One region of the Escherichia fergusonii ATCC 35469 genome, then DNA from elsewhere that is predicted to be linked to it. Evidence: predicted binding sites of a transcription regulator. Region 1 holds the regulator's gene; each other region holds the start of a gene.

What was found. The regulator PurR, encoded in region 1, represses purine synthesis genes. The targets are predictions, from matches to a motif close to CANGCAAACGTTTGCNTG.
Region 2: a site for PurR is predicted at 1,458-1,475, ahead of cvpA (colicin V production protein). Genes of this name have one in related genera too.
Region 3: a site for PurR is predicted at 1,946-1,963, ahead of purM (phosphoribosylformylglycinamidine cyclo-ligase). Genes of this name have one in related genera too.

What each region holds. Positions count from the first base shown of each region.
Region 1 is NC_011740.1:1,422,214-1,425,499, forward strand. Features, by position in the region: gene punR (DNA-binding transcriptional activator PunR) at 1-816, shown strand, start outside; gene purR (HTH-type transcriptional repressor PurR) at 813-1,838, opposite strand; gene cydH (cytochrome bd-I oxidase subunit CydH) at 2,135-2,224, shown strand; gene EFER_RS07015 (MFS transporter) at 2,392-3,286, shown strand, end outside.
Region 2 is NC_011740.1:865,345-868,630, reverse strand. Features, by position in the region: gene purF (amidophosphoribosyltransferase) at 1-877, opposite strand, end outside; gene cvpA (colicin V production protein) at 914-1,402, opposite strand; gene dedD (cell division protein DedD) at 1,661-2,311, opposite strand; gene folC (bifunctional tetrahydrofolate synthase/dihydrofolate synthase) at 2,301-3,286, opposite strand, start outside.
Region 3 is NC_011740.1:692,821-696,106, reverse strand. Features, by position in the region: gene uraA (uracil permease) at 1-1,080, opposite strand, end outside; gene upp (uracil phosphoribosyltransferase) at 1,166-1,792, opposite strand; gene purM (phosphoribosylformylglycinamidine cyclo-ligase) at 2,026-3,063, shown strand; gene purN (phosphoribosylglycinamide formyltransferase) at 3,063-3,286, shown strand, end outside.

The DNA.
Region 1 (3,286 bases):
CTGGAAGAATGGTTAGCGGTGCCTCTTTTCGAACGCCGACACCGTGATGTAGAACTGACTCCGGCGGGAGCATGGTTTCTGAAAGAGGGGCGATCTGTTATCAAAAAAATGCAGATCACGCGACAACAATGCCAGCAAATTGCCAATGGGTGGCGAGGTGAGTTGGCCATCGCGGTGGATAACATTGTTCGTCCAGAACGTACACGTCAATTGATCGTCGATTTTTACCGTCATTTTGACGATGTTGAATTGCGCGTATTCCAGGAAGTCTTCAATGGTGTCTGGGATGCACTGGCTGACGGACGTGTGGAACTGGCTATAGGCGCGACACAAGCGATTCCTGTAGGGGGGCGCTATACGTTTCGCGATATGGGAATGTTGAGTTGGTGTTGCGTGGTTGCCAGTCATCATCCACTGGCAGCAATGCCGGGGCCATTAAGTGATGATACGTTGCGCAACTGGCCCTCGTTGGTGCGTGAAGACACATCAAGAAATCTACCAAAACGTATTACCTGGTTGTTGGATAACCAAAAAAGGGTAGTGGTACCGGACTGGGAGTCTTCAGCTACCTGTATTTCCGCTGGGTTATGCATGGCGATGGTACCTACGCATTTTGCCAAGCCGTGGATCGACAGCGGTAAATGGGTAGCGCTACAGCTTGAAAATCCATTCCCGGACGCTGCCTGTTGTCTTACCTGGCAGCAAAACGATATGTCACCAGCGCTCGCCTGGTTGCTGGATTATCTGGGAGACAGCGAAACGCTGAATAAAGAGTGGTTGCGGGAGCCAGAATCGGCTCCCACAAAGACATCTTAACGACGATAGTCGCGGAAAGGACCATCTGCGACAGAACGACGTTCAATCAGGCGCGGATGTACTTCAATGGATTGCGGTTCTTCACGCTTATTCACAATACGGTCCAGCAACATGTTGAATGCTGTTTCGCCCAGTGAATCTTTTGGCTGGTGAATAGTTGTCAGTGCTGGCGTGAAGTAACGGGCGTTGCGCACGTTATCATAACCGATCACTGAAATATCTTGTGGTACACGCAGGCCCATTTCATCGGCAGCACACAATGCACCCATGGCCATGATATCGCCACCACAGAAAACTGCCGTGGGGCGATGCGTTTGCGCAAGAATCTGCTGCATTGCGCGATAACCAGATTCTGGTTCGAAATCTCCCTGTACGATCCAGTTTTCCGGCACTTTAATCAGCGCTTCTTCCATCGCTTTCATAAAGCCTGCCAGACGACCCGCGCCGGTATTACGTTCCAGAGGTCCGGGGATTACGCCGATATCGCGGTGTCCACGTTCAATCAGGTAACGACCTGCCATGTATCCGCCTTCAAAAGCGTTATCAATCACGGCATCGGTGAAATCAGCTTTTGCCTCACCCCAATCCATGACCACCATTGGGATGTGGCGATACTCTTCCAGCATGGTGAGCAAGGGCTCTGGATATTCAGAACACATTACCAGCAATCCATCCACGCGCTTTTGCGCCATCATGGAAAGGTAAGCACGTTGCTTTTCCAGGTTGTTCCAGGCATTACCCAAAATCAGCGTGTAGCCTTTCTGGAAGCAGTTTTTCTCAACCGCTTCAATGATTTCCGCAAAATAAGCAGCTTCACTACTGGTTGCCAGCAGGCCGATTGACTTGGTGTGGTTAACCTTCAGACTTCGAGCAACGGCGCTCGGAGAATAATGCAATTCTTTGATTGCTGCCCAGACGGCATTACGGGTTTCTTCCGCAACAAAGCGTGTTTTGTTGATTACGTGTGAAACAGTTGTAGTGGAAACGTTTGCTCGCTTCGCTACATCTTTGATTGTTGCCATTACATCTCACTCCAGACCCGATCCATAACTCCATTAAATGCCAGGTAAACGTTTGCCTTTACACACCCTGAGCGCAACGTCAGGGTTGCGGCACGCCGGAAAATACGACACGGAACGACAGGAAGGGGTCAATGGCCGGTACGCTATACTTGTAAGCGTGGAATTTTGGCCGATCTTGACCAAAAGGGGAAGTGCTAAAAACAGTTATCACGCTAAATGGCGGGAGATTTTTAGCCAAATGTATGCAAAAATGCGCTACATCACTTTTTGTGTGGGAATAAAAAGGAGAAAACTTGATGAGCAATGATCTGAAATACTCTTTAATTACGACCTTAATCGTCCTCGCTTTGATCGTTGCGGGTGGTCTGACCGCAGCTCTGCACTGATTTTTACCCCGAGGGAGAATTCTCTCCCTCATTCGCTCTTCTCCAATTGTTAGCAAATCTGCAAAAGTGTTTTGTAAATTTGTTATTTTCATTATTTTGTGATTGATGTCATGCTTTTCTCCACTTACTTAGGTATCGCGTAAAACGCGAAGACGTGGAGTCGAAGCATGAAGATAAATTATCCCTTGCTGGCGCTGGCAATTGGCGCATTTGGTATTGGGACAACGGAATTCTCCCCAATGGGCTTGTTGCCTGTGATCGCTCGTGGTGTGGATGTCTCCATACCTGCGGCTGGTATGTTGATTAGTGCCTATGCCGTGGGAGTCATGGTTGGTGCGCCTTTAATGACATTGTTACTTTCTCATCGCGCCCGACGTAACGCCCTGATTTTTCTGATGGCAATCTTTACGCTTGGTAATGTACTTTCTGCGATTGCGCCAGATTACACCACATTAATGTTGTCACGTATTTTGACCAGCCTTAACCATGGCGCCTTCTTCGGTCTTGGTTCGGTTGTCGCTGCAAGCGTAGTGCCTAAGCACAAGCAGGCGAGTGCCGTTGCCACGATGTTTATGGGGTTGACGCTGGCTAATATTGGTGGCGTACCCGCAGCCACCTGGCTTGGTGAAACAATTGGCTGGCGAATGTCCTTTATGGCAACGGCAGTGTTAGGGGTGGTTTCAATGGTCAGTCTTTGGTTCTCTTTACCAAAAGGTGGGGCAGGGGCACGGCCAGATGTCAAAAAAGAACTGGGTGTGCTGTTACGACCGCAAGTGCTCTCAGCACTGCTGACCACGGTACTGGGCGCGGGGGCCATGTTTACGCTCTATACCTATATCTCTCCTGTATTACAAACCATTACCCATGCGACGCCTGTGTTCGTAACGGCAATGCTGGTGTTGATTGGTGTTGGTTTTTCTATCGGCAATTACCTGGGCGGCAAATTTGCTGATCGCTCTGTGAATGGAACGCTAAAAGGCTTTTTATTCTTGCTGATGGTGATTATGTTGCTGATTCCATTCCTGGCACGCAATGAGTATGGTGCCGCGGTCGCGATGGTTG
Region 2 (3,286 bases), 560 kb from region 1:
CTTCCCATTCGCGAGCAATTTTCTCGCCCAGCTTGGTGCCCATATTCACACGCGCGCTGTAAACGGAAATTTTGTCGATGAACGAGTCTGGTCGGGCAAAGTAAACATACTCGAACAGGCACGGATTGCTGACCGGGTTGTCAGCGCACTGACGGGTAAACAACTGCCCTTCTTCAGTGATGTAAATCGCCTCGCCTGGGGCGACATCACGCAGGAACTCAAAGCCCAGCGTATCGAGCGCAACGCTTTCGGAAGCGACCATATATTCTGTGCGGTTCTCGTCAATATCACGTTTCCCCAGTACCAGCGGACGAATACCGTTAGGATCGCGGAAAGCAACCATACCGTGGCCGATAATCATCGCCACACAGGCATACGCACCGCGGATTAAGCGGTTTGTAGCGGCGATGGCGGCGAAGATGTTGTCGGCTTCCAGTGGGTAGTGGCGGAAGTTGTCCAGCTCGCTGGCGAAGATATTAAGCAGAATTTCCGAGTCGGAAGTGGTGTTGATGTGGCGGCGTTTTTCTTCAAACAGTTTTTTACGCAACTCGTGAGCGTTGGTCAGATTGCCGTTGTGGGCAAGAGTAATGCCATACGGGGAGTTAACGTAAAACGGCTGCGCTTCAGAGGCGCTGGAGCTACCAGCCGTGGGGTAACGCACATGACCAATGCCCATATTGCCCTGCAAACGCTGCATATGGCGAGCTTCAAATACATCGCTCACCAGCCCGTTCGCTTTACGCAAACGGAAGCAGTTATTGGCATCAATGGTGATGATGCCGGCGGCATCCTGACCGCGATGCTGAAGCACCGTTAAGGCATCATAAATCGACTGGTTAACCGGCATAACACCGGCGATACCGACAATACCGCACATACGTCTTTTTCCTCGTTAAGCCACATCTCAGAGCACTTACGCTCTGGGCAAGAAACTTGACGAGCTTTGCAGATAATCAAAAAACCATCTGATGATAAAACTGAACTGCGGGATCAGCTGTGATTTGCTCCAGTCTTCGCTTTTCGACACCCCGGTAAAGGAGTCGAGAAAGAAGAGAATGGCAGCAACAATCAACACACCGCGCAACGCACCGAAACAGACGCCCAGCACCCGATCGGTGCCTGACAACCCCGTTTTCTCTACCAGCTGGCCTATCACGAAGTTCACGATAGCACCAACGATCAGGGTAGCGATAAACAGTACCGCAATGGCAATCCCATTTCGAACCAGTTCGTCTTCAAAGCCCGTAAACCAGGCTGACAGGTAAGTGTAGTAATGACTGGCAACAAAGAAAGCACAACCCCATGTCACCAGCGATAACGCTTCACGAACAAAGCCGCGGATCAGGCTAACCAGAGAAGAAAAAGCAATCACCGCGATTATGGCGTAATCAATCCAGACCATATGTGTCCCACGATTTTACGCCCTGTCATCCTGTTCGGGGCGCATTCTAACAGAAAAAGAAAACGTTTGCGTAGGGATTTCCTTCCCGCGCATCAATAAAAATGGCGCTGAAAAAATATTCAACGCCATCGACTTTTTATGCCTTTGCGGCATCGGACAATGCGTGTCGGATGCGGCGTAAACGCCTTATCCGACCTACGGTTCTACTCCTGCGTAGGACTGATAAGACGCGCCAGCGTCGCATCAGACAAGACCGTATTAATTCGGTGTATAACCCATTACCACGCCGCTTAAGCCAGAAAGTTGCTTCAACTCACCCAGCGAACCTTTCAGCTTATCTTTCGAGGCATCCGGCCCAACCAGAATACGGGTAATTTTACCCTGCACTGGCGTGGATGGCGACGTATAAACCCGATAACCGGCACCGCGCAGCTTACCGACAATCTCATTCACTTTATCGGCATTTTTCAGTGCCCCCAGTTGTACAACATAGGCTTTACCCGTCGGGGCGGCTTTTTCTTCCACGACCGGCTTCGGCGCAGGTGGTGCTTCAACCTTCGGCTTAGGCGGCTCCACCGGTTTCGGCTTCGGTGGGATGACCGGTGCAGGTTCCGGTTCAAACTCGGTGTTATTGGCTGCAATAGTGGCCGGATCGAGCGACGGCGCGGCAGCATCACCTGCCCGCACCTCTTCCGCTGCGCCTTCCGGCGGCTGCGTCGGCAGCGCCTGGGTGGCGGCTGGCATCATATCAGGCTCATCGCGATCGCCCGCTTTTGGCACCAGCGGGATAGCCGCGAACTCATCCTGATAATGTTTTTTCTGCCCGTCCAGCAACCCTGGAAGTACAATCACCCCCAGCGCCACCAGCACGATCGTACCCACTAACCGATTCTGAAACTTACTTGCCACCGCTTCTCCTCGCGTCAATCACTTCCATGACATGTGCGACCGTGTGGAACGAACCACACACCAGCACGGTATCTTCCGCTTTAGCGTCCGCCATTGCGGCATCCCATGCCTGCGCCACGCTATCAAATGATTTGCCGTTACCCAAATGCTCAAGCAGTTGTTCTGCCGTGGCACCGCGCGGCCCTTCCAGTGGCGCACAATACCAGTCATCAACCACGCTTTTCAACCAGGCCAGAGTTCCGGCAATATCTTTATCATGTAGCATACCGATAACCGCCAGCACGCGCCCGTTTTTCGGTAACGCTTTCATACGCCCGGTGAGATATTCCGCCGCATGTGGATTATGCGCGACATCAAAAATAACGCGTGGCGACTCGCTCACAATCTGGAAACGTCCTGGCAAAATTGCGCTGGCAATCCCGTCGCGAATGGCATTTTCACTGACCTCCAGCCCGCTGGCACGCAGTGCCGCCAGCGCCGTTGCGGCATTCGGTTGCGGGACAAGCGGCAACGGCAGATTTTCCAGCGTGCCGTAAGCATCGCTAAACGTCCAGTCATTGTCGCTGACGGAATAATTCCACTCAATGCCCCGACGTTGTAGCAGTGCGCCTTTTTCCTGCGCCACATCAGCAATGGTAGAAGGCATTTCAGGCTCTCCGACAATTGCCGGTTTTTCATTGCGGAAAATCCCTGCTTTCTCACGACCAATGCTTTCGCGATCTGGCCCCAACCAGTCGGTATGATCCAGCGCAATGCTGGTCACCACCGCAACATCAGCATCGACAATATTGGTTGCATCCAGACGTCCGCCCAGCCCTACTTCCAGGATCACCACGTCTAGTTGTGCCTGTTTGAACAGCCACAACGCCGACAGCGTACCGTACTCGAAATAGGTCAGGGAAATATCACCGCGTGCCGATTCAATCTCCGCAAAAGAGGCTGTGTGGGCCGATTCCGGCAATTCCTGGCCCTGCA
Region 3 (3,286 bases), 730 kb from region 1:
GTAATCCACTTTTGATTCAATCAGGACACGAATACCCGACGCCCCAATGACTCCGTATAACAGCAGCGATACACCGCCCATAACTGGCAGTGGGATCATCTGAATGGCAGCGGCCAGTTTCCCGACACAAGAAAGCAGAATAGCGATAATCGCCGCACCGCCGATGACCCAGGTACTGTAGACGCGAGTAATGGCCATGACACCAATGTTTTCACCGTAGGTGGTATTCGGCGTAGAACCAAAGAAACCAGAAATCACGGTCGACAGGCCATTAGCAAACATCGAACGGTGCAGACCCGGATCACGGATCAGATCTTTTTTCACGATATTCGCCGTTACCACCAGATGACCGACATGTTCCGCAATCACCACCAACGCTGCTGGCAGAATCGTAAGAATAGCAAACCACTCAAAACGCGGCGTATAGATAGTCGGTAATGCAAACCAGTGGGCGTTCACAATTGGTGTGGTATCAACCATTCCCATCACAAACGAAAGGGCATAACCCACCAGCACACCGATAAGAATCGGGATTATCGCCAGGAAACCACGAAACAATACGGACCCCAGTACCGTGACTGACAGCGTCACCAGGGAAACAAAAATCGTTTTACCATCAGGTGCCTGACCTTCTGCTGGCAGTAACCCGGCCATGTTCGCTGCAACGCCCGCCAGTTCAAGACCAATGACGGCAACGATTGCGCCCATGGCAGCTGGTGGGAACATAACATCCAGCCAACCAGTCCCTGCTTTCTTCACAATAAAAGACACCAGGCAAAACAGTACACCACACATGATAAAACCACCCAGTGCCACTTCATAACCTAACGGCAGCAACAGCAAAACCGGGGAGATAAAAGCGAAACTGGACCCGAGATAGGCGGGGATTTTTCCTTTACAGATAAAGAGATACAGCAAGGTTCCGATGCCGTTGAATAACAGAACGGTTGCCGGATTAATATTAAACAGAACGGGCACCAGTACAGTTGCACCAAACATGGCGAACAGGTGTTGCAAACTAAGCGGGATTGTCTGTAAAAGCGGCGGTCTTTCACTCACCCCGATAGCACGGCGCGTCATAGTGTTTTCCTCTACGATTAAGTTTATTAGCGTTTTAGTCAAAAAAAAGCCGACTCTTAAAGTCGGCTAAGAAAGAATTTATTATTTATTTCGTACCAAAAATTTTGTCACCGGCGTCGCCAAGACCCGGAATGATGTATCCGTGCTCGTTCAACCCCTGATCGATAGATGCTGTATAGAGTTCCACGTCCGGGTGGGCTTTTTCCAGCGCCGCGATACCTTCCGGCGCGGCAACCAGCACCAGCACTTTAATGCTGCTGCAGCCCGCTTTTTTCAGCAGGTCGATGGTGGCAATGACAGAACCACCGGTTGCCAGCATTGGATCAACGATCAGCGCCATACGCTCATCGATATTGGAAACCAGTTTCTGGAAATACGGTACTGGCTCAAGGGTTTCTTCGTTACGGTACATCCCGACCACACTGATACGTGCGCTCGGTACGTTTTCCAGTACGCCTTCCATCATGCCAAGACCAGCACGCAGGATCGGTACAACGGTAATTTTTTTGCCTTTGATTTGATCGACTTCAACCGGACCGTTCCACCCTTCAATCGTAACCTTCTCGGTTTCCAGGTCGGCGGTCGCTTCATATGTTAACAGGCTGCCAACTTCCGAGGCGAGTTCACGAAAGCGTTTAGTGCTAATATCGGTCTCACGCATCAGCCCAAGCTTGTGTTTGACGAGTGGGTGTTTCACTTCCACGATCTTCATACTCTTCTCCTATCCTCAGACGAGTGGCAACCTAAAAAAAAATCGACGGATTATACCGCTTTTCATCCTCGCCGCAATACATTGAAGACATGATATCGATCAATCATTCATCTGCTGGTTAAAAAATAGCAGATAAAGCATGTTCAACACAGGCTCGCAAACGTTTGCTTAGCCTGATAGAATTGCGCCGAAATTATTCTGTTAACGCTAGTAAATGCGTGGGGACCTAAGCAGTGACCGAAAAAACCTCTCTTAGCTATAAAGATGCCGGTGTTGATATCGACGCAGGTAATGCTCTGGTTGATCGAATCAAAGGCGTAGTAAAGAAAACGCGCCGCCCGGAAGTCATGGGTGGTCTGGGCGGTTTCGGTGCGCTGTGCGCTTTGCCGCAAAAATATCGTGAACCGGTTTTGGTTTCCGGCACTGATGGCGTTGGCACCAAGCTGCGTCTGGCGATGGATTTACAGCGTCATGACACTATTGGTATCGACCTGGTAGCGATGTGCGTCAACGATCTGGTGGTACAGGGTGCTGAACCTCTGTTTTTCCTTGATTACTACGCGACCGGCAAACTGGATGTTGATACCGCATCTTCCGTTATTAGCGGTATCGCGGAAGGCTGCCTGCAATCTGGTTGTGCTCTGGTTGGTGGTGAAACCGCAGAAATGCCAGGTATGTACCACGGCGAAGATTATGACGTTGCCGGTTTCTGCGTTGGAGTGGTGGAAAAATCAGAAATTATCGACGGTACGAAAGTAACCGATGGCGATGTACTGATTGCTCTTGGTTCCAGCGGTCCGCACTCCAATGGTTATTCGTTGGTGCGCAAAATACTCGAAGTCAGTGGTTGCGATCCACAAACCACGCAGCTCGCTGGTAAACCATTAGCAGACCACCTGCTGGCACCGACTCGCATCTATGTGAAATCGGTACTGGAATTGATCGACAAGGTTGATGTTCATGCTATTGCTCACCTGACGGGGGGTGGCTTCTGGGAAAATATTCCTCGCGTACTGCCAGAAAATACTCAGGCAGTAATTGATGAATCCTCCTGGCAGTGGCCGGAAGTGTTTAACTGGCTGCAAACTGCGGGTAACGTCAGCCGCCACGAAATGTATCGCACCTTTAACTGTGGCGTCGGCATGATCATCGCTCTGCCAGAAGCGGAAGTCGAAAACGCCCTCGCCCTGCTCAATGCCAACGGTGAAAAGGCCTGGAAAATTGGGGTGATTAAAGCCTCTGATGCCGAACAACGTGTGGTTATTGCTTGATGAATATTGTGGTGCTTATTTCCGGCAACGGAAGCAATTTGCAGGCAATCATCGATGCCTGCAAAGTCAATAAAATCAAAGGCACCGTACGGGCAGTCTTCAGCAATAAGGCCGACGCGTTCGGCCTTGAACGTGCCAGGGAAGCGGGTATCCCAACGCATGTATTGTCAGCGAATGATTTTGCTAACCGCGACGCTTTTGACAAGCAACTTATTGCTGAGAT